One region of the Spiractinospora alimapuensis genome, then DNA from elsewhere that is predicted to be linked to it. Evidence: riboswitches for the same ligand, from Rfam matches in the RefSeq annotation. Region 1 holds a riboswitch; each other region holds the start of a gene.
The links. A riboswitch is a leader RNA that binds a small molecule or an ion and turns the genes downstream of it on or off. The one in region 1 is predicted to bind cobalamin.

Region 1 (5,579 bases):
AACCTGGACACCGACGCGGTGTGGCGCCTCATCGAACAGGGGGCACCGTCTGGCCTGCCCACTATCGGCCCGCACGCCTGAGGCACGGAGCGGACCGGAGGACCGAGGGCGTGGTACGCGCCGGATGGGGCCAGCCCCCGCGCCTGGGGGAGAGGCTCGGCATCGGGGCGAACGACTGGAAGACCCTGGGCCTGCTCGAGCAGCACGGCCCGATGGCGGCCGGGGAGATCGCTCGGCTCTCCGTGCGGCGCCGACCTCCGTCACCGGAGTGCTCACGCGCCTGGAGCGGCGGGGATACGTACGGTGGCGCGAGGACGCGCGGGACGGGCGCCGTGTCGTCGTCGAACTCTCGGAGGGACCACGACGTCGCACCCAAACCCTGATCGCGACGACGACCGCCGCCTCGACCGGCTTCTGGATCGATTCACCCTGCCCGAGCTCGAGACGATCGCCGGGTTCCTGGAAGCCCACGCCCGGTTCCAGGCGGGGGCCACCGCCGACCTGAGCGCTCAGGAACCCGCCATCGACCGGATGTAGGCGAACTGGGTGTGCACCTGCTGTACCTGGGCCGCGTTGTGGATCGGGATCATCGTCACGTGGTAGTGCTCGTTGGAGCGCACCGTGACCTGGATCCCGCCCTGCACCGTGGTTTCCTTCGCCAACAGGAAGAACAGGCTGAACACGCAGACGAAGAAGAACCCGATCAGCGCCACCGCCAACGCCCAGCTCGGCAGCTTCTGGTGGTACTGAGTCATGTCGTTGATCGTCCACTGGCTGCCCGCGAGGGGGAACGTGGCCGACGGCGTGATCACCTCGTTCTGGGTGATGGTGATGTCCCCCAGTTGGGCGATGGGCGCTCCGCTCGGCTGGGCGGGGACCCCGCCGCCGGGGGGCAACGCCTGCCAGCCGCCGCTCTGCGGGTTGTACGGCTCGATCTGTCCATACCCGGGATCCCCGGGCTGGGGACCAGTCCCGAAGGGGTTCGCCGGATCGGCGCCGTAGGCGGGCTGGTCGGCGTTGTAGGGGTCGCCGTAGGGGTCCGGCGGTCCGGGGTAGCTCATGCAGAGGATTGTGACAGAAAACCCTGTGTTTCATGATCGCCTGGGTGTTCCCGAGTCCGGGAACCCGACGCGCCGCACCGTCCCAACATCCCGTCTGGGAGAATCAGCCGGGGCGAGCGCAGGAACCCGGTGGGAGTCCGGGGCGGTCCCGCCACTGTGTTCGGGGAGTGACCTCGCTGGGGTGTGCCACTGTCGCACGAGTGCGCGATGGGAAGGCCGTGGGGGAACAACGATCCGAGAGCCAGGACACTGCGCCGCGGACCACTAGTTTCTCGACCGGGGTCGTGGAGTGCCCCGAGGGAAGGATCGACACAACGTGGCAACCATCCTGTTGCTGTCCACCGCCGACACCGAACTGCTCGCGGCCCGGAGCGCCGACGTCGGCTACCGCACCGCCAACCCCGCCCGCCTCGACCCCCGGGACCTGCCCGCGTTGCTGGAGGGCGTGGACGTCGCGGTGCTACGCATCCTCGGCGGGCGCCGAGCCTGGCCCGACGGAACCGACGCGCTGCGCGCCAGCGGCGTCCCCCTGGTCGCCCTCGGCGGCGAGGCCGCGCCCGACGCCGACATGATCGAGCTGTCCACCGTCCCCGCCGGAGTCGCCACCCAGGCCCACACCTACCTCGCCGAGGGCGGCGTCGCGAACCTCCGTGAGATGGCGCGGTTCCTCTCCGACACCGTGCTGCTCACCGGAGAGGGGTTCGCCCCGCCCGAGCCCATGCCCGAGTTCGGCGTACACGGCCCCGAACCGGAGGTGACACCCGGGCGGCCCACCGTCGCCGTCGTGTTCTACCGGGCACACGAACTCTCCGGCAACACCGCGTTCGTCGACACCCTCTGCCGAGCGATCGACACCGCCGGCGGAACGCCACTGCCCGTCTTCACCGGCTCCCTACGCGGTGTCACCCAGGACACCCACCCGGAACTCTTCCAGATCCTGCGGCGCGCCGACGCCGTGATCACCACCGTCCTCGCCGCCGGAGGAAGCAGGCCCGCCGACGCGGTCGCGGGCGGCGAGGACGACTCCTGGGACGCCGGAGCGCTCGCCGCCCTCGACGTGCCCATCCTGCAGGGCATGGTCCTCACCACCAGCCGGGACGCCTGGGCGGCGTCCGACGCCGCGCTCACCCCGATGGACGCGGGAATGCAGGTCGCGATCCCCGAGTTCGACGGCCGCCTCATCACGGTCCCCTTCTCCTTCAAGGAGACGACCGAGGAGACCGGCGACATCCCCGTCTACGTCGCCGACCCCGAGCGCGCCGCCCGCGTGGCCGGCCTCGCCGTCGCCCACGCCCGCCTCCGTGGCGTCCCCACGCCGTCGCGCCGCCTCGCCATGGTGCTCTCCGCCTACCCCACCAAACACGCCCGAGTCGGCAACGCCGTCGGTCTCGACACCCCCGCCTCCGCCGTGCGTCTGCTGCGCGCCCTCGGCGAGCGCGGCTACGACCTCGGAACCGACGACGGCCTCTGGCGCGTCCCGGCCCCCGAGGAGGACCGCCGCGCCGACGACGGCGACCCGCTGATCCACACCCTCATCGCCGCCGGAGGTCACGACCAGGAGTGGCTCACCGAAGAGCAGCTTGAGCAGGCCGAGACCCGGGTTCCGCTGGCCGACTACCAACGCTGGTTCGCGGCGCTGCCCCAGCCCCTGCGCGACTCCGTCACCGCGGCCTGGGGGGAGCCTCCGGGCGAGCTCTACGTGACCGAGGGCACGCACGGGCCGGAGATCGTCATCGCGTCCCTGCGTTTCGGCAACGTGGTCTTCATGCTGCAGCCGCCGCGCGGCTTCGGCGAGAACCCCATCGCCATCTACCACGACCCCGAACTCGCCCCCTCGCACCACTACCTCGCCGCCTACCTGTGGTTGCAGACCGCCGTGGACGACGGCGGGTTCGGCGCCCACGCCGTCGTCCACGTGGGCAAGCACGGAACCCTGGAGTGGCTCCCCGGCAAGGGCATCGGGCTCGCCGCGGAGGACCCGCCGGACGCCGTGCTGGGCGACCTGCCGATGATCTACCCCTTCATCGTCAACGATCCCGGCGAGGGCACCCAGGCGAAGCGTCGCGCCCACGCCACCATCGTGGACCACCTGGTCCCGCCGATGGCCCGCGCCGACACCTACGGCGACATCGCCAAACTGGAGCAGCTCCTCGACGAGTACGCCCTCGTCAGTGACCTGGACCCCGACAAGGCCCCCACCCTGCGTGCCCAGATCTGGACTCTGATCAAGGCGGCCGAACTCCACCACGACCTCGACACCGACGCCATGCCCGACGATGAGGAGTTCGACGACTTCGTCATGCACGTCGACGGCTATCTGTGCGAGATCAAGGACGTGCAGATCCGCGACGGTCTGCACGTCCTCGGTGACGCCCCCGAGGGGGAGGCGCGCGTCAACCTGGTGCTGGCCGTGTTGCGCGCGGCCCAGATGTGGGGCAACAAGGCCGCCGCCCTCCCCGGCCTACGGGCCGTGATCGCGCGGAACTTCGGCCTCGACGAGCGCGAGCTGCTCGCCGAACCCGGCGTTCCGATCGCCGTCCCCGACGGGCTGACCCGCTTGGTCGACGGCCCCGCCCGCACCGCCTCCGACGCGATCGACCTCATCGACACCCTCGCCCGGCGCATGGTCACCACGATGGAGGAGGAGTCCTGGGCGGAGGAAGCGATCCCCGGCGTCGTCCGGACCGTCCTCGGTGACGACCTGGACGCGGCGCGGGAGGTGCTCGCGTTCGCGGTGACCGAGGTCGTTCCCCGGCTCGCCGGTACCGGTGGGGAACTCGACGCCGTGCTGCACGCCCTCGACGGTGGGCACATCCCCGCGGGCCCGTCGGGATCACCCACCCGCGGACTGGTCAACGTCCTGCCCACCGGCCGCAACTTCTACGCCGTGGACCCCAAGGCCGTCCCCTCGCGGAACTCCTGGGAGGTGGGCCAGGCCCTCGCCGACTCCCTCATCCGGCGCCACCTCGACGACACCGGGGAGTACCCGCGCTCGGTCGGCCTCACCGTGTGGGGAACCGCCGCCATGCGCACCCAGGGCGACGACGTCGCCGAGGTGCTCGCCCTGCTCGGCGTGCGCCCTCTGTGGGACGACGCGTCGCGCCGGGTCACCGGCTTCGAAGTGGTTCCGGTGGAGGAACTGGGCCGTCCCCGCGTGGACGTCACCCTGCGCATCTCCGGGTTCTTCCGGGACGCCTTCCCCCACGTGCTCGCCCTGATCGACGACGCCATCACCGCCGTGGCGGAACTCGACGAACCAGGGGAGGAGAACTTCCCCCGCGCCCACGCCCTCGCCGACCACGCCGACCACGGAGACTGGCGTCGTGCCACGACCCGCGTCTTCGGGTCCCGGCCCGGTGCCTACGGCGCCGGACTACTCCAGTTGATCGACTCCGGGAACTGGCGTGACGACGCCGACCTCGCCGAGGTGTACGCGTCGTGGGGCGGCTACGCCTACGGTCGCGGCATGGACGGCCGCGAGGCGCGGGCCGACATGGAGGCGTCGTTCCGTCGGATCTCGGTCGCCGCGAAGAACACCGACTCCCGTGAACACGACATCGCCGACTCCGACGACTACTACCAGTACCACGGCGGCATGGTCGCCATGGTGCGCTCGCTCAGTGGCGAGAGCCCCCGCGCGTACGTCGGCGACTCCGCCACCCCGGACTCCGTGCGCACCCGCAGTCTCGCCGAGGAGACCCGCCGGGTGTTCCGTTCGCGCGTGGTCAATCCGCGCTGGATCGGTGCCATGCGCGCCCACGGCTACAAGGGCGCCTTCGAGCTCGCCGCCACCGTCGACTACCTCTTCGGCTACGACGCGACCGCGGGTGTGGTCGACGACTGGATGTACGCCACGCTCGCCGAGACCTACGTCTTCGACGAGGAGAACCGGCGGTTCCTCTCCGAGGCCAATCCCTGGGCGTTGCGCGGTATGACCGAACGACTCCTCGAGGCCGCGGACCGGGGACTGTGGGGCGAACCCGACCCCGAGCTGCTCCAGCGTCTACGCGCCAGCTACCTGGAGTTGGAGGGGGAGCTGGAGGACGGCTGATCCCTTCCCGCCGACCGTCGACGGGACTACCATTTCCGGACACGCCCCGCGCAGCGAGTGCAGGGGCGTAACCGGACGGGAATGCCTCTAGTGATGGGTCGCTGGCGGACCGTGAACGCTGTTATGTGGATGGCCGAAACGCCTGTCCCGCGTGGCGGTCCGCGGGGTACGTTAGGGGTACCCGCTCAGACGGGAGGGCGATGCGATGCCGTGGTGGATTCTCTGGTTGATCGCTGCCGCAGCCCTGGGCGCCGCGGAGTTCCTCACCTTGACCCTGGCCTTCGGCCTGCTCGCCGTCGCCGCTCTGGTCGCGGCGATCGTCGCCGGGCTGGGGTTGCCGGTCGTCATTCAGACGTTGGCCTTCGCGTTGACCGCAGGCGCTGGACTGGCGATCGTGCGTCCGATCGCCAAACGGCACATGTCCCACCCACCGGTGATCCGTGAGGGCACCGACGCGCTCGTCGGCC
Region 2 (5,579 bases), 2.1 Mb from region 1:
CGCTGATCTCGTGCGCGATTCTGCTCCCCACGTCGCCACTGTCGCTCATGACTCGATCGTACGGGAGCCAATATGCGGACACACTGTCCGGTTGTATGCTGCGGTTCACGGATAAGTGGACACTGCGTCCGGATGGAGAGAGTCATGTATACCCTCTTGCTCGCGGCGGCCACGCTGCTTGGATGCCTCCTGGCCGTGCAGGCGTCGGTGAATCAGCAGCTCAACAAGGCTGTTGGGACGCCTTACGGTGCTGCGACGCTTCAACTGGCCCTCGCCGCGGGTGTGCTTCTGCTCCTGGGAGCCGGGACCGGGGCGCTCGCCGACACGAGCGGCGTCGTGGACGCGCGGTGGTGGCACCTTCTGGGCGGACTGGCCAGCCCCTTCTACATCACCAGCGGGATCCTGCTGATTCCGCGTCTCGGCGCGGTGACCACTGTCGGGTTGTTCGTGTCCGGGCAAATGTTCGCTTCCTTGGCTCTCGACCTGACCGGAGCGCTGGGTGTGACACTCCGCCCGCTGTCAGTCGGGATGGTGTTGGGTGGGTTGGCCGTGCTCGGCGGGATCGCGACCGTCGTCCGGGCGCAGCACCGTGCCCCTCAGGTCGCCTCCGTCCCAGCGGGGGCCGTGGGCACCTTGGCGCGGCGCCCCGCGGGGACTGGGTGGGGCTGGCCGATGCTCGGCTTGGCCGCCGGCGCGGGCTTGCCCGTGCAGGGTGCGGTCAACGCACAACTGCGGGGTGTGGTGGCAGAGCCTCTCGCGGTGGCTTCGGTGAGTTTCACGGTGGCGACGTTGGCGATCGCGGTGACGTTGGCGGTGCTGCTCGTAGCGGGGGGCACCCCGCGTCCACGACTGGGGCCGCTGCGCCGGATGCCCTGGTGGGGATGGCTGGGTGCGGCCTGCGCGGTGGGGTACGTGACCGGAACGTTCTTGCTCATCCCGGTGGTCGGCGCGGCGGTGACCGTCGCCCTCACTGTGGCCGGCCAACAGCTCACCTCGGCCGCGATCGACCAGTACGGCCTGTTCCGTCTCCCCCAACGAGCGCTGACCCGCGCCCGCTGCTCCGGGCTCTGCCTGCTCGTGGGCGGTGCCTTGGCGATCCAACTGTGGTGAGGTGCGGTGTCCGAATGGGTCCCGTCCCACAGCGGACTGTGCTGGGTGGGGCGGGACCGGTGGACCGTGGCCACGCGCGTGGTTGGTGACGTACTCGGTGTTCCCGGATGGTGTCGCGGAAATGGTGGTGACGGGGCTTCACGCGCATACCTGGGTCCAGTCACCCGACCAGCACCGACCTCCGGAGCTGGTCGGGTCGAAGCACCCAGGGGGCGGTGTCAGCAGGCTATCCCGCTGCGGCTCGGGGCGCGCGTCGTCCACAGCCTGTGGGTAGACCTGCGGTGGGTGGGGCCGACTGGTTCGGGCGACTGTCCATTGTGGCTTCCCGCCCCTCGCCGTGGCCGGGACCGACGCCCCGCCGCGGGCATGGCCGTACGGCGGGGCGTCGGTGTCGGCTACCGGTCGGCGCGGATGCGTTCGGCGGCGGTGACCAGGTGGCGTAGGGCCGGCTCCACCTCGGGGTAGCCGCGGGTCTTCAGGCCGCAGTCGGGGTTGGCCCACAGACGCTCGACCGGAACCGCGTCCACCGCAGTGCGCAGTAGGTCGGTGATCTCCGCCGCTCCGGGGACGCGTGGGGAGTGGATGTCGTAGACGCCTGGGCCGACGGCCCGGGAGAACCCGGCGTCGTTGAGGTCGTCGAGCACCTCCATCCGGGACCGCGCCGCCTCGATGCTGGTCACGTCGGCGTCGAGCGCGTCGATCGCCGGCAGGACCTCGCCGAACTCCGAGTAGCACAGGTGGGTGTGGATCTGTGTGGACGCCGCGACGCCCGAGGTCGCCATCCGGAAGGCCGTCACCGCCCAGTCCAGGTAGGCCTTGTGCTCGTCGGAGCGGAGCGGCAGCAACTCGCGCAGCGCGGGTTCGTCCACCTGGATGATCCGGATCCCTGCGGACTCCAGGTCGTGGACCTCATCGCGGATCGCCAGCGCGACCTGCCGAGCGGTGTCGGCCAGCGGCTGGTCATCCCGGACGAAGGACCAGGCCAGGATGGTGACCGGCCCGGTGAGCATGCCCTTGACGGGTTTCGTGGTGAGGGACTGCGCGTAACGTGCCCACTCGACCGTCATCGGGCCGCCGCGGGTGACGTCGCCGTAGAGCACGGGCGGTCGCACGCAGCGTGAGCCGTAGGACTGTACCCAGCCGTGCTCCGTGGCGGCGAACCCGCCCAGTTGCTCGGCGAAGTACTGCACCATGTCGTTGCGTTCGGGCTCCCCGTGGACGAGGACGTCCAGCCCGATCTCCTCCTGGAGCCGCACCACGCGTTCGACCTCGTCGCGCATCACCTGTCGGTAGGCGTCGGCGTCGACCCGGCCCGCCCGATGGTCGGCGCGGGCCCTGCGCACCTCCTGGGTCTGGGGGAAGGAACCGATCGTGGTGGTGGGCATGAGCGGTAGCCGTAGCGCGTCGCGTTGGGCGGCCGCGCGGACCGCGTAGTCTCCGCGTCGCGCGTCCTCGGGCCGCAGTGCCTCGAGCCGCGCGCGTACGGTGTTGTCGCGCAGGTCGGTGGCACGGGTCCGGTCGGTCACGACGGCCCGGGCGGCGGCCAGGTCGGCGTCGACGGCGTCACGTCCCTCGTGCAGCGCGCGGTCCAGCAGTACCACCTCGCGTACCTTCTGGTCGGCGAAGGCCAGCCAGGACCGGACACGTGGGTCGAGGGCGGTCTCGCGCTCCACGTCGTAGGGCACGTGCAGGAGGGAGCACGACGTCGAGACGCTCACCCGGTCGGCGCTGCCCAGGAGGCGGGCCACGCGGCCGAGCGCGGTGTCCACGTCCGTGCGCCAGATGTTGCGCCCGTCCACGACTCCCGCCACGATCTCCTTATCCCGCAGCGCGGGTTCGGTGGCGAGGGCGTCGACCGTGTCGGGGTCGGACACGAGGTCCACGGCCAGGGCCTCCACCGGAGTGCGCGCCAGCACGTGGAGCGCCTCCCGGGGTGGTCCGAAGTAGGTGGCCACGCAGATTCCGGGACGCCGTACCTCCGACCCCAGCCGCTGATAGGTGTGCCTCAGCGCGTCCAGCTCCGCCGGGGATCGGTCGGCGGCGAAGGCGGGTTCGTCCAGTTGGACGACGTCCGCACCGGCCTCCTGGAGTGCCCGGAGGAGGTCGACGTACACCGGGAGCAACCGGTCGAGCAGGGACAGGGGCGAGAAGCCCGCCGGCGCGTCCGAGCTCGGCTTGGACAGCAGCAGGAACGTGACCGGCCCGAGCACCACCGGGCGGGGCCGGTACCCGAGCCCACGGGCTTCGCGCGTCTCGTCCACGGGCTTCGTCCCGTGCAGGGTGAACCGGGTGTCAGGACTGAGCTCCGGCACGAGGTAGTGGTAGTTCGTGTCGAACCACTTGGTCATCTCCAACGCCGGGGTGTCGTCGGCGCCACGGGCGGCGGCGAAGTAGGTGTCCAGCTCAGACCCGCCCAGCGCGGTGTGGCGTTCGGGGAGGGCGCCGAACAGGTGCGCCGTGTCGAGCACGTGGTCGTAATGGGAGAAGGTGTTGACGGGGACGGACGCCAGTCCCGCCTCGGACATGCGCTGCCACGCGTCGGTGCGCAGACGGCGTCCGACCTCGAGAAGTTCGGCGTGGTCCACTCGCTGGGCCCAGAAGCTCTCCAACGCCGCCTTGAGTTCCCGGTCGGGTCCCACACGGGGATATCCGAGGACGGTGGGGCCGATGCGCTGTGGTGCGTTCAACTGCTCTCTCCTCGCGAGCTCGTTCGACGAGCGCGGGCCTCGCGGGAGGGCTGCCAGGAAACGGCCGAGGGGGTCGCTGCGGACCCGTGTGTTCGGTCGTGCCCACCCGCGAGGCTCGGACTCAAGCGGGCACCGGGTGGTGACCGCTTGCCACGGGCAGGTCTTCGGACTCGTGGGCGGGGGCGTGACGCCCGTTCCTACCGGCTGCCGCTTCCCGGGCCCAAAAGACCCAGTGCTTTACCGCCTTGGCGGTGACAGCTTTCGTTCCCACTTACCGCTGCGGGGCAGTCCCGGACTCACACCGGGTTCCCTGTTGCCTTCCCAGTTCCGAGGCCGTGACCTCGGCACCGGGAAACCCACGGCGCTTTCGACCCTAGCAAACCGACCTCGGTCGCCCCCGGGCAGCCGCCACCGTGGGCAGAGAGGCGCGTCCGACCAGCGCCATCGGGCCCGGAGCGCCGCGCGGGGCCCACCCGGGAGGTCACGTGGCGACGGAGAGGCGATCCCGGACGCGAACGACCTGGCTGAGCAGCGCGAGGATCGGCAGCTCGATGAGGGGGCCCACCACCAGCGCGACCGCGATCAGTGGGCGATCCGGGAAGGCCGCCACGGCGATCGCCAGCGCGATCGGCGAGTTGCGGGCCGTCGTTGTCATGATCAGGGTGACCCGTTGGTCCCCCGGCAGGCGGAGCAGTCGGGAGGCTCCCCAGGCCGCCAGGGGTGCGACCACGAAGAACACGGCGAGGGGTGGCAGCAGCGCGAGAAGCTCCCCTCCGTTGTCGGCCACCGTCCGGGCCTGCCACGCGAACATGGCGAACACCGCGACGTAGAGCAGCGGGAGGACGAGGTGTCCCGCCGGGCCGACCAGCACCCGGTCCCGCCACTCGGGCCCGCGCAGCCGTGTGGCTCCCCACCGTGCGCCCAGCGCGAGGAGCAGCGGCACAGCCAACACGAGCAGTACGGACTCGACGAGGGTCCCCGCGTCCACGAACGTCGCCGGACCACCCAGCAGGAGGACGTAGACCGGCAGGAGCAGGAGCTGCAGGACCAGGTTCACCGGCAGCAGCGCGGCGGCGATTCCGGTGTGGCCGCGCGCCACGGCGGTGAAGACCAGGTACCAGTCGGTGCAGGGGGTGACCAACAGCAGTAGGAGACCGATGCGGAGGTCGGGGGCGCCGCCGAGCAGCCCGGCACCCAGAGCCCAGGCCAGCAATGGGGTGAACACGAAGTTCAGGACCAGGCTCGCGGCGACGACGGGCCCGCCGTTGCGCGTCTCCCGTATCCGGGAGGCGTCCATCTGCACGAAGACCGCCGCCACCATCAGCACCAGGGCGGGCAGCACCACGTGTCCGAGCGCGTCGCTCACGGGAAGGAGCAGGCCGGCGCCCAGCCCCGCGGCGGCGGCGCCGGCCACCAGGACCGACTGCAGCCGCTCCGCGATCGTCATGGTCGTGCGTCCTCCGTGTCCTCGTCCGGTCCGCCGGTCAGCCAGCGCACCGCCTCCGCGGTCCTGCCGTCGAGATCGGGGGCGACCTCGGGGGCCAGACGCGCGTGCAGACGGACCGTCTCTGGGGTGAAGTCGATGCGCAGCTCCAGGAACGGACAGCACGCGGTCTCCGCCGCCGCGAGCTCGGCCACGGCACCGGCGTGTTCGATCGGCAGCGCCCAAACCCGGCCGCGGGGTCCAGGGTACGGCTCGGCGTCCACCAGCAGCCCACGCCACCGCTCCAGCCGTTGGGTCAGCGCGGTGTCGCCCAGAGAGCAGCTCGGGGCGGCGCCGGC
Region 3 (5,579 bases), 2.9 Mb from region 1:
CAGAAGCTGGTTCACGTCGGCGCGGGCGTTGATCATCGCCTTGTCGTCCACGTCAACGCGGCCGGCCTGGCGGTCGATAGCGCCCAGGCCGGAGGTGTCGACGGGGCGGGTCTCTGCGGTCATGGGAGGTCCTTCTTCGTGGGTTCGGTGGGTGGGAACGGACGCGGGGCCTACTGGCACGCCTCACACCCCTCGTCGTCCACCGAGCAGATGGCCGGGCCCTCCGGGGGAGCGGTTCCGGCGACGGTGGCGGGGACGGCGTTCAGCCTGCCGTCGGTTCCACGCAGCGTGCTCTTCTCCACCGAGGTCGCGCTGCTGGAGCGCAGGTAGTAGGTCGTCTTGAGTCCGCTGCGCCACGCCGACCGGTAGAGCTCGTCCAGCTTTCGGCCACTGGGCTCGGCCAGGTAGAGGTTCAGCGACTGCGCCTGGTCGATCCACTTCTGTCGACGCGCCGCGGCTGCGACCAGCCAGCGCGGTTCGATCTCGAACGCCGTCGCGTACCGTTCCTTGAGCTCGGCCGGGATCCGGTCGATCGGGCCCAGCACCCCGTCGAAGTACTTCAGGTCGGCGACCATCGCCGCGTCCCACAGGCCGGCCCGCCGTAGATCCCGCACCAGGTACGGGTTGACCACGGTGAAGTCACCGGACATGTTCGACTTCACGTACAGGTTGCGGTACAGCGGTTCGATGGACTGGGTGACCCCGCAGACGTTCGCGATCGTCGCGGTGGGCGCGATGGCCATCACGTTGGAGTTGCGCATCCCCTCGCGCCGCACCCGCTCGCGCAACCCGTCCCAGTCCAGGGTGGCGGAGTGGTCGAATTCGGCGTCCCCCCGGGCGTCGGCGAGCAGCCGCAGCGAGTCGATCGGCAGCACCCCCTGGCTCCACAGGGACCCGTCGAAGGACTCGTAGCGGCCCCGCTCACGCGCGAGGTCGCTGGAGGCCGCGATGGCGTGGAAGCTGATCTCCTCCATGCTGCGGTCGGCGAACTCCACGGCGTCCACGGAGGCCTGGGGGATTCCCTGCCGCACGAGCGCGTCGGCGAAGCCCATCAGCCCGAGTCCCACCGGCCGATGCCGGAGGTTGGACCGGAGTGCCTCGGGGATCGTGTAGAAGTTGATGTCGATCACGTTGTCCAACATCCGCACCGCCGTGCGCACCGTGCGCCGCAGCCGGTCGGTGTCCAGCCCTTCGGGGGTGACGTGCCGCGCGAGGTTGACGGAGCCAAGGTTGCACACCGCGACCTCGTCGCCGCTCGTGTTGAGGGTGATCTCCGTGCACAGGTTGGAGGAGTGCACCACGCCCGCGTGCTGCTGCGGTGACCGCAGGTTGCACGGGTCCTTGAAGGTGATCCACGGGTGCCCGGTCTCGAACAGCATGGTGAGGATGCGACGCCACAGCTCCACGGCGCGGACCCGGCGGGACACCGTCAGCTCGCCCCGTTCGGCCGCCCGCTCGTAGTGCCGGTACCGCTCGGTGAACTCCGGCCCGTACAGGTCGTGCAGGTCGGGAACCTCGTCGGGGGAGAAAAGCCACCAGTCGGCGTCGGCCTCGACCCGGCGCATGAACTCGTCCGGCACCCAGGCGGCGGTGTTCATGTCGTGGGTCCGACGCCGGTCGTCGCCGGTGTTCTTGCGCAGGTCGAGGAACTCCTCGATGTCGATGTGCCACGTCTCCAGGTACGCGCAGGCGGCGCCCTTGCGTTTCCCACCCTGGTTGACCGCGACGGCCGTGTCGTTGGCGATCTTCAGGAACGGGACGAGCCCCTGGGAGGTGCCGTTGGTGCCCTTGATGTGGGCGCCCATACCCCGCACCGGGGTCCAGTCGTTGCCGAGCCCCCCGCTGTACTTCGCGAGCAGCGCGTTGTTGCGGTACGCCCGGAAGATCGAGTCCAGGTCGTCGTCGACCGTGGTCAGGAAGCACGACGACAACTGGGGCCGAGTGGTCCCCGCGTTGAACAGCGTGGGGGTGGAGCACATGAAGTCGAACGAGGAGAGCAGTTCGTAGAACTCGACCGCACGCTCCTCACGCCGGTCCTCGTTCAGCGCCAGCCCCATCGCGACCCGCATGAAGAACGCCTGTGGCAGCTCGAGGCGGGTGCCGCGCGTGTGCAGGAAGTAGCGGTCGTAGAGGGTCTGCAGCCCCAGGTAGTCGAAGTCCAGATCTCGCTCGGGGTGCAGCGCCTCGCCCAGCAGGTCGAGGTCGAACCCGGCGAGCTCGGGGGCGAGCATCTCCAGCTCGACGCCGCGGTGGACGTAGTCGGCGAAGTAGGACGGGTACAGGTCGCGGATCTGTTCCTGGTCGGTCTCTCGGGGCTCGCCGGCCAGGTGGGACAGGGCCTCGCGGCGCAGTTGGTCGAGGAGAAGGCGGGCGCTGACCCGCGAGTAGTCCGGGTCGCGTTCCACGAGCGCGCGAGCGGCGAGGGTCAGCGCCTCGTCGAGCTCGGTGGTACTCATGCCGTCGTAGAGGTTGCGTCGGGCCTCGGTCAGGACGACGGCCGGATCGATGTTGTCCAGTCCCGAACACGCCTGCTCGGTGATGGTGCGTACCCGCGCCCAGTCCAGCGGGTGGGTGGTGCCGTCGGTGTGGGTCACGGTCAGGTCAGGTTCCTGGGCCGCGCCGGGGGCGGTCGTAGTGCCGGCGGCGGCGCGGCGGGCCTCGGAGCGCTGTTCCCGGTAGAGCACGTAGTCCCGCGCGACCTGATGGTTGCCGCCCCGCATCAGGGCGAGTTCGACCTGGTCCTGGATCTGCTCGATGTGCAGGATCGTGCCCGGTCCGGAGTACCGCGACAGTGCGGCCTGGACCTCCTGGGTCAGTGCGGACACCAGGTCGTGCAGTCGCGACGACGCGGCCGCGCCGTCTCCCTCCACGGCGAGGAACGCCTTGGTGAGCGCGACCGAGATCTTGTCGGCGTCGAAACCCGACACCGATCCGTCCCGGCGCAGGACGCGAACCGGCGTCTCCTCGGGCCGGACCTGACTCGGTGTCTGGGTGGATGACTCAACCACGGGACTCTCCCCCTCGTTCGAGAACCTCATCTGGAACGTCCGGGGGGACGTTGGAGGCACGCGAGGGGTCCGCGACACCGTACTCGGGCGGCACCGTCGACCACGTCCGCGTCGGCCCTCCCACGAGGCCCCGGACACCGTGCAAGCGATGCACGCACCGATGGCAGGTCTTCGGACTCGTGGGCACACGACCGAACTCGGGTCGTTCCTACTGGCCGTCGCTTCCCAGGCGTTCACGCGCCCAGTGCTCATGACGGCGGTTGTTCCCACTCACCGCTGCGGGGCAGTCCCGGACTCACACCGGGTTCCCTCTTGCCCCGCCGCCCCCAGGGACGGCGGACCATTGGCAGGGCTGATACTACATGTTGTGTTGGATTCTCCGAACAACCCAAAATGGGCGTGCCTCGGTCAACCCTGGGCAAGCGCCCGCCCGGAAACCGCGCCAACCAACGTCGGTGACGAGGCGTAGAGGTCGATCACCCGGGAGCTGATCCTGCTCTCCGCCTCCTGTTCACGGCATCGGCCGGCCGACGGCCAGGTCGCGAACGCCGAGGGTGAGCACGACGCGTTCCTCGGTGGAGGTACCCGTCGGCGCCGGATTTGTGAGCGCCATGGATCGCACGGCCGGTGTCCTCGGTGGTGGGCGCAGTAGGGAGCTTCGTTCCCGACGAGTCCGTGGATCGCGGGGGCGACGTCGCCCTTCCGCCCACACGGTCCATGGGGACGAGGTCGGGTTCGGAGTCGGCGGTGCCGGCGAGGCCTCGACGGCCGTTGCCCGCGACCTGGTGCGCCCGGTCACGCCTACGCTGTTGGTCACGCTGGGCGGATCCGGATCCCCGATCGGTGCCGGGTCGAACGGACGCGGGCAGCCGTGGCGAATAGCGGGACGAGAGGCAGGAACGTCGCCTGGTCGCGGCCGGCGGGTTCGCCTCCGCGCCCCCACCGCTGCACGGTTGGGCGTCGACGAGCGTCGTGCCAGCCACTCGTCGCGCTCGGGTGTGGCGGACGTCGAACCGTGCGAGGACACCGACGGGTTGCGGACCCCCGTCCCCCGTTCTTTGGGCGAGGGGGCGAACCTCGTGCGTCGGTGGGGCCGGCGGGATTCGAACCCGCACTGTACAGGACCTAAACCTGCCGCCTCTGCCGTTGGGCTACGGCCCCGACACGGGCCCAATCCTAGACCAACTACACGCCCAGCTCGCGCTTGATTCGGTCGACGTGGCCGGTGGCGCGGACGTTGTAGAACGCCTTGGCGATCGTCAGGTCGGCGTTGATGACGAAGGTGGACCGGATCACGCCCCGCACCACCTTGCCGTAGTTCTTCTTCTCCCCGTAGGCGCCGTAGGCGGTGAGCGCCTCGCGGTCCGGGTCGCTGAGGAGGGTGAAGTTCAGCTTCTCGGCGTCGCGGAACGCGCGCAGCTTCTCCACGGTGTCGGGAGAGACGCCCAGGACGCGCAGGTCGGAGTCGGCGAAGGCGCTCAGGTTATCCCGGAAGTCGCAGGCCTCCTTGGTGCAGCCCGGCGTCATGGCGGCGGGGTAGAAGTACAGCACCACCGATCCCGCACCCCGGACGACCTCGCTCAGTGTGACGGGGTTACCGTCGGCGTCGTTGAGGGTGAAGTCGGGGGCGTGGTCGCCCGGCTCGAGTCGCTTGGTGGTTTCGGTCACGATTCCTCCCTTGGTGCTCCCGTGCGGGACTGGGATCATCATCCCAGTGAGGGACGTGTGCGCCGAACAGGGCCGGCCAGCGGGGCTCGGCCTGCGTGGAAGGGGTCGAAGGGGCATGATCGATCCCCTAGGCTGTGAAGCGTCGTGCGAGAGGTGTGGCGCACCTCGACCGATCTCGGAGAGTCCAAGGTAATGGCAGGCTTCACCCTGCGGGACGTACAGGATCGTGCCACCAAGGAGCGCGACTCCTGGTGGACCGTCGGACTTGTCGACCCGTTGGCGCGGCGGTTGGTGCTGGTCGTGGCGAACCGCACGTCGATCACGCCGAACCAGCTCACAGTGCTCTCCCTCCTGTTGGGGCTGGGAGCCGCCGCGTGCTACGCGTGGGGGACGTGGCCGTTCCTCCTCGCCGGTGCCGGGCTGTACGCGTTGTGCTTCCTGGTGGACAGCATGGACGGCAAGCTCGCCCGGCTGACCGACACCGAGTCGTTGTTCGGTTCCTGGATGGACTACGCCTTCGACCGGTTCCGGGTCCTCGTCTGCGCGGTCGCCCTCATGGGCGGGCAGTACGTGATCACCGGGAACGTGGTCTTCGCGTGGCTGGCCATGGCCGTCGTCTTCTGCGACATGCTGCGCTACCTCGACGAGATGCAGGTCTACCGCGTCCGCCGCGAGATGCGCTCCTACATCGCCGGGGCGTTGGAACGCGCCCGCGCCACCCTGTCCATGCTGGAGCCCGACGACGACCTCGCCACCGCCCAGGGCGACGCCCGGCGGGTGCAGGAGCCGCTGAGCGACTCCGGGGAGCGCGCGGTCCTGCGGCACGGCATCGCCGTCCTGGAACGCATGCTGCGTACGCACACCGAGCACGAGACGCGCCTCGCCCGCGACGTCGGCAAGAAT
Region 4 (5,579 bases), 2.2 Mb from region 1:
GCATCGTCCTGCTCGCGGTATCGGGCTGATCCCACAAGGCGCGGACATTGCCCGCTGGTGAACGCCGGTCAACGCTGACCCGACGTTGGTGTTACCCCCGGTGGCCTACCGGCGACATCACAGGCGTAGGGTCTGCCGGGTGACTGGACTTGTCGTCGTCGCGGTACTGGCTTCCGCTGCCATTCACGCGTCCTGGAACGCCCTGCTGCATGCGATCACCGACCGGATGCTGGGGTTCGCTCTCGCGAGCCTTGGTGGCATCGTGGCCGGTGGGATCCTCATCCCCTTCGTCGGGCTCCCCCACGCCGACTCCCTGCCCTACCTGATCGCCTCGATCGTGCTGCATGTGGGCTACATGGCGTTCCTGATGCTGTCGTTCCGGCTGGGGGACTTCGGACAGGTGTATCCGATCGCCCGCGGGGTGGCCCCCTGGGCGGTAGCGCTCGCGGCGGCGTTCTTCCTCGGCGAGACGATGGGGCCCCTGCAGCTTCTGGCCATCGGGGTGGTCTCCGTCGGACTGCTCAGCCTCACCTTCGCGGGCGGACTCCCCACCAAAGCACAACTGCCCGCCATCGCCGCGGCCCTGGCCACCGGGCTGGTGATCGCGACCTACACCCTCGTCGACGGAGCGGGCGTCCGGTTGGCCGACGGATCGATGGCCTACGCGACCTGGCTGATCTTCGGCCACTCCGTCGGGTTCCTCGGCCTCGCGCTCCTGATCCGTCGCCGGAAACTCTTCCGCCAGATGCGCGGCGTGTGGTGGAAGGGAATGCTCGCCGGCGCCCTGTCCCTCGTCGCCTACGCGCTGGTGCTCTGGGCGCAGACCGTCTCCGCCCTCGGCGCGGTGGCCGCCCTGCGCGAGACGAGCATCATCTTCGGCGCCCTCATCGGCACGCTGTTCTTCCGCGAGTCCTTCGGCCGCTTCCGCGTCGTCGCCGCCGCCACCGTCACGGCCGGCATCATCCTGCTGACCGTGACGGGCTGACCACGCGCTAACCCCGCTGACCGCCATAGCGACGGAACTCGTCCGTCGCGAGCTGGATCTCGTCCAAAAGCGCGGGCAGCGGCACCACGTCGCCGAACCGGAACGGCCGTTGCTGCCGATACACCCCGGCCACCGGCTCGGTGTGCAGGATGATGTCCCCAGAGCGCGGATCGACCAGCAGGTAGACAGGAATCCGCCACTCGGCGTAGACCTCCGGCAACTCGCGGACGTCCTTGTTCGGGCAACTAACCGAGACGACCTCCGCCACCAGGTCGATCTCCGCCGCAGGAACCATCGGCCGGTCCTCATCGAGCGCCGCCTCAGTCGTGACGATGAGGTCGGGGATGACGTAGTCACCTTCGTGGATGTCGGGGGCAATGCCTGTGCCGCTCACTGAAGGTACTCGTTCCCCCGAAAGCCCGAGAAGTTGGTAACAGATACGGTCAGCGATTCTGTTGTGAATCGGCACTGGTGCAGGCGTCACGTGTATTTGTCCCCTGAGGATTTCAACTGCGGACCCTTCGGGAACCACAAGATCATCGGCGACTGACCTGAGGTCCGTCACCGTGGGACGCGAGTGTGTACGCACATCCATAAGCATAGGAGTTCCCTTCGACGGAGCACATACTCTGACAGGCCCCGATCCGCTCCGGCGGGAATTCCCGGATTCTGGGGATATCCGCCCCGGCCGGGCCGGCCGCTGGGGCCGGCCCGAAACGCCGGAGCTGAGGTCAGAACCTCCGCAGGAAGGTCTCGACGGAGGTGGCCAGGGCCACGGGGGTCTCGTCCATCGCGTAGTGGCCGGCGTTGCCCATGACCTCGATCTCCGCCTTCGGGTACCACTCCGCGAAGGTGCCGCGCATGACGGCCTCGCCGAGGGCCGGGTCGTGTTCACCGGCGATGGCCTTAACGGGGACCGTGCTTCCCACGACGCGTTCGTGGAAGTCGACGCGGGCCCAGGAGTGGAGGTAGGCGGCGAAGGCGGTGGGGTCGCTGTGCTCCAGGGAGTGGCGCACCATCGCGTCCAGCCACACGTCGGTGTGCCGGTTCCCGGTCGTGAGGTCGATGATGGCCCGCCGGTTCTCCGGCTTCTCCGCCGCGCCGGAGAACAGGGCCCACCCGTCGTCGTCGAAGGGGACCGGGCCCGCGGGCACCGGAGACACTCCCACCATCGCCCGGACGCGATCGGGCGCCGTGGCGTACACCTCCTGCATGAACTTGCCGCCCATCGAGTGTCCGAGCAGCGAGAACCGGGCGGTTCCTCGGCTGTCGGCCAGCTCGAGCACGTCCGCCGCGACCTCCGCCGGGCTGTACTCCCCGGCGACGCCCCGGCGCGATCCGTACCCCCGACAGTTCACGAACACGTAGGTGAACTCGTCCCCGTCCAGGTGCGGTTCCAGAGCGCCCCAGGCCTCGGCCGATCCGAACCAGCCGTGCAGCCCGAACACCACGTGCCCGCCGCCACCCACCTGCCGGTAGCTCTCACTCACCGCGCCTCCTGAGACGTAGGTAACAACAGGTCCGCATCGTCGCACAGACCGTCGGTCCAGAACAGGCCCCGGCCACGGCTCCCACGGCCTGAGGAGCGGTCACGCCGACCGGCCGAGGCCACATCCTGCCCGTATGTCATCATTGAAGGCGGCAAAACGACGGCGTGCCGAGGAAGCCGGTGTGACTCCGGCGCGGTCCCGCCACTGTGAGTTGGGGAGTCCTTCCCGACATGGCCACTGTCCCCTCGGGGGATGGGAAGGCCGGGAAGGGCAGCGACCCGCGAGCCAGGACACTCACCGCCGTCGTCCTCACGAGCCGGGGCGGATTTCCCCGAGAGAGGTCGGACTGACGCATGGCGTCGCACGGTGACATCCCGCGTCCGCCGACGCGAGCGTCACGCCGCACCACGATGGCGGCACTCTTTCGTTCCTCGGGAGCCCGTCGCGCAGATTCCACGGAGACACCCCGATGAAGCATGCCCGCCTTCCCCTGATCACTCTGTTCGGTCTCGCCGTGGTGGCGACCGGCTGTGGCGCGCCCACCGGGGACGACGCCGCAGAGGACACCACGTCCGCCGACTGCGTCGAGGACCACGACCCCGACACCGACTACTTCCCGGACAAGCTCTCCATCGACCACGCGGAGAACCTGTCCATCGAGTACGCCAACGACCACCAAGTCGTCACGATCGATGAGCCCTCTCCCGGCGCCGAGGCCGAGAGCTACGTGCTGCTGCGCTGTGGCGCGCCGGAGCCGGAGCTGGACGGCGAGCTCGCCGACGCCCCGGTGATCGAGGTACCGGTGCGGAGCGTCTTCAGCGCCTCGACCACGCACCTGTCGCTCTTCACCTACCTGGACCAGACCGACGTCGTCACGGGCGTCGCCGACGGTGGCGTGGTCAACGACGAGGAGATCCGCGAAGGTGTGGAGTCCGGCGACGTCGTCGACTACGCCGGCGGCGGTGCTCTCGACCAGGAACTGGTCATCGCCGAGGCCCCCGACCTGCTGATGACCGGGGGAGCCGAGGAAAGCGAGTACCAGACCCTGCGCGACGCCGACATCCCCGTCGTCGCCAACGCCGAGTGGCTGGAGAACTCCCCCCTGGGACGCGCGGAGTGGGTCAAGCTCGCCGCCGCGCTCACCGGCACGGAGGAGGAAGCCACCGAGCTCTTCGACCAGATCGCCACCGACTACGAGTCCGTCACCGACCAGGTGTCCGACGCCGACCCGGTGGACGTGGTGCCGGGCCAGATGTTCGACGGGGTGTGGAACGTCGTCGGCGGAGGCTCCTACGTCGGTCGGCTCCTGGCCGACGCGGGTGGCACCCACCCCTGGGACGACACCGAGGAGACCGGCAGCATCGAGATGGACCTGGAGGAGGTCCTGTCCGAGGTCCAGGACGCCGAGGTGTGGATCTCCAGCGAGCACTGGGACACCTACGACGACATGACCGCCGACGACGAACGCTACGCCGAGTTCACCGCGTTCGAGGAGCGGGCGGTCTGGACGAACAACAACAACGTCGGCCCCGGCGGAAACCGGTACTGGGACGAGGCCGTGCTGCGACCCGACCAGGTCCTCGCCGACCTCGCCACCATCCTGCACCCGGAGCTGATGGACGACCACGAGCTGGTCTACTACCGGACCCTGGACGACTGATGTCCACCGCCGCTCCCGTCCGGCGACCGCCCCGGGACGAGTCCGTCCCGGCTCCACGGGGCCGGGACGGGGGCGCGCTGCGCGTCACCGTGGTGGCGGGCCTGCTGTGCGTCACACTGCTCCTCGGGGTGACGCTCGCCCTCACCGTCGGCTCCACCCCACTCACGGTCGGGCAGGTCTCCTCCGCGCTGTTCGGGCTGGGCGGCGTCGACCACCAGGTGGTCACCATCGTGTGGGAGGTACGGGTACCCCGCGCCGTCACCGCCCTACTGGCGGGGGCCGCCCTCGGGGTCGCCGGCGCGCAGATGCAGACGCTGCTGCGCAACCCCCTGGCCGAGCCCTACATCCTGGGGGTCAGCGCGGGAGCCAGCCTGGGCGTGGCCGCCGTCGTCCTCGGCGCGGGGTCCGCCGGCGGCGCGTTCGTGTCGATCGGCGGAGCGTACGGCCGCGCCGGCCTCGTGGTGGCTTCCGCGCTGGGCGCGGGCGCGGTGTTGGCGCTCGTGCTCGTCCTCGCCCGCTGGACCAAATCCGTCGTCACGCTGCTGATCATCGGCGTGATGGTGGGCTCCGGGGTCACGTCGTTCGTGAGCCTGCTGATGTCGCTCAGTGATCCGGAACGGATGCAGCGCTTCGTCCTGTGGGGACTGGGAAACTTCTCCGCGACGACGTGGCCGGACCTGGCGTGGTTCGCGCCCATCGTCGCGGTCGGGATCCTGGCCGCGTTGACGCTGATGAAGCCGCTGAACGCCCTGCTGCTCGGCGAGACCTACGCCCAGACCATGGGTGTCCCGGTCCGTCTGGTGCGCTGGCTGGTGATCCTGTGCGCGTCCGTGCTCGCCGGCACCGTGACCGCCTTCTGCGGACCGGTGGCGTTCCTCGGCCTGGCCATCCCCCACCTGACCCGCATCGCCCTGGGCACGACCAACCACCGGGTTCTTCTTCCCGGCACCGCCCTGATGGGCGCGTGCGTGGCCGTCCTGTGCGGCACGGTCGCCGTGCTCCCCGGTGTGGGCGGTGTCCTTCCCCTCAACGTGGTCACCAGCCTGATCGGAGCCCCCATCGTCATCGGCGTACTCATCCGATCTCGGGCCGCGCAACAGGGGGTGGGCGTGTGACCGTCCCGGCCTTCTCCACAGGGGCTCGCCCCCACCCCGGGCGAGCTTCCCATGCCGTCACCGATCGCGGAAACACCAGACCGTCGCCGGCCGACCCCAACTCCGCGGACACCGCCCGCACCGTCGGAGCAAGCCCGACCAGCCTCACCAACCGAACCCGCGCAGGGGACGACCCGGAGCAGCGGACCACGTGCGGGCCACTCGGCCGATCGCTCTCCGCACCCAGGACCGGCGTCTCCCCCGGGAGGGCCTCATGACGGAGATCCCGACCGACGGACTGGCCGTCGACCAGCTCAGCGTTGGCTACGGTTCGGGGCGGCGACGGCGCA

Region 2: it holds a riboswitch for cobalamin, as region 1 does, so the genes downstream of both, metE (5-methyltetrahydropteroyltriglutamate--homocysteine S-methyltransferase) here and cobN (cobaltochelatase subunit CobN) in region 1, are expected to answer to the same signal.
Region 3: it holds a riboswitch for cobalamin, as region 1 does, so the genes downstream of both, J4H86_RS10905 (ribonucleoside-diphosphate reductase subunit alpha) here and cobN (cobaltochelatase subunit CobN) in region 1, are expected to answer to the same signal.
Region 4: it holds a riboswitch for cobalamin, as region 1 does, so the genes downstream of both, J4H86_RS14400 (ABC transporter substrate-binding protein) here and cobN (cobaltochelatase subunit CobN) in region 1, are expected to answer to the same signal.

The regions. Positions count from the first base shown of each region.
Region 1 covers NZ_CP072467.1:5,279,269-5,284,847, forward strand. Annotated here, with positions in the region: gene J4H86_RS24630 (cobyric acid synthase) at 1-81, shown strand, start outside; gene J4H86_RS24635 (hypothetical protein) at 510-1,061, opposite strand; cobalamin riboswitch at 1,181-1,313, shown strand; gene cobN (cobaltochelatase subunit CobN) at 1,378-5,112, shown strand; gene J4H86_RS24645 (NfeD family protein) at 5,318-5,579, shown strand, end outside.
Region 2 covers NZ_CP072467.1:3,216,279-3,221,857, reverse strand. Annotated here, with positions in the region: gene J4H86_RS14850 (TetR/AcrR family transcriptional regulator) at 1-49, opposite strand, end outside; gene J4H86_RS14845 (DMT family transporter) at 145-1,110, shown strand; gene metE (5-methyltetrahydropteroyltriglutamate--homocysteine S-methyltransferase) at 1,506-3,797, opposite strand; cobalamin riboswitch at 3,936-4,168, opposite strand; gene J4H86_RS14835 (arsenic resistance protein) at 4,279-5,244, opposite strand; gene J4H86_RS14830 (hypothetical protein) at 5,241-5,579, opposite strand, start outside.
Region 3 covers NZ_CP072467.1:2,393,096-2,398,674, reverse strand. Annotated here, with positions in the region: gene J4H86_RS10910 (ribonucleotide-diphosphate reductase subunit beta) at 1-123, opposite strand, end outside; gene J4H86_RS10905 (ribonucleoside-diphosphate reductase subunit alpha) at 171-3,008, opposite strand; cobalamin riboswitch at 3,154-3,368, opposite strand; tRNA gene J4H86_RS10900 (tRNA-Leu) at 4,097-4,169, opposite strand; gene bcp (thioredoxin-dependent thiol peroxidase) at 4,194-4,715, opposite strand; gene J4H86_RS10890 (CDP-alcohol phosphatidyltransferase family protein) at 4,869-5,579, shown strand, end outside.
Region 4 covers NZ_CP072467.1:3,121,709-3,127,287, forward strand. Annotated here, with positions in the region: gene J4H86_RS14380 (DMT family transporter) at 1-29, shown strand, start outside; gene J4H86_RS14385 (DMT family transporter) at 140-985, shown strand; gene J4H86_RS14390 (Uma2 family endonuclease) at 993-1,586, opposite strand; gene J4H86_RS14395 (alpha/beta fold hydrolase) at 1,717-2,475, opposite strand; cobalamin riboswitch at 2,608-2,791, shown strand; gene J4H86_RS14400 (ABC transporter substrate-binding protein) at 2,945-4,135, shown strand; gene J4H86_RS14405 (FecCD family ABC transporter permease) at 4,135-5,250, shown strand; gene J4H86_RS14410 (ABC transporter ATP-binding protein) at 5,504-5,579, shown strand, end outside.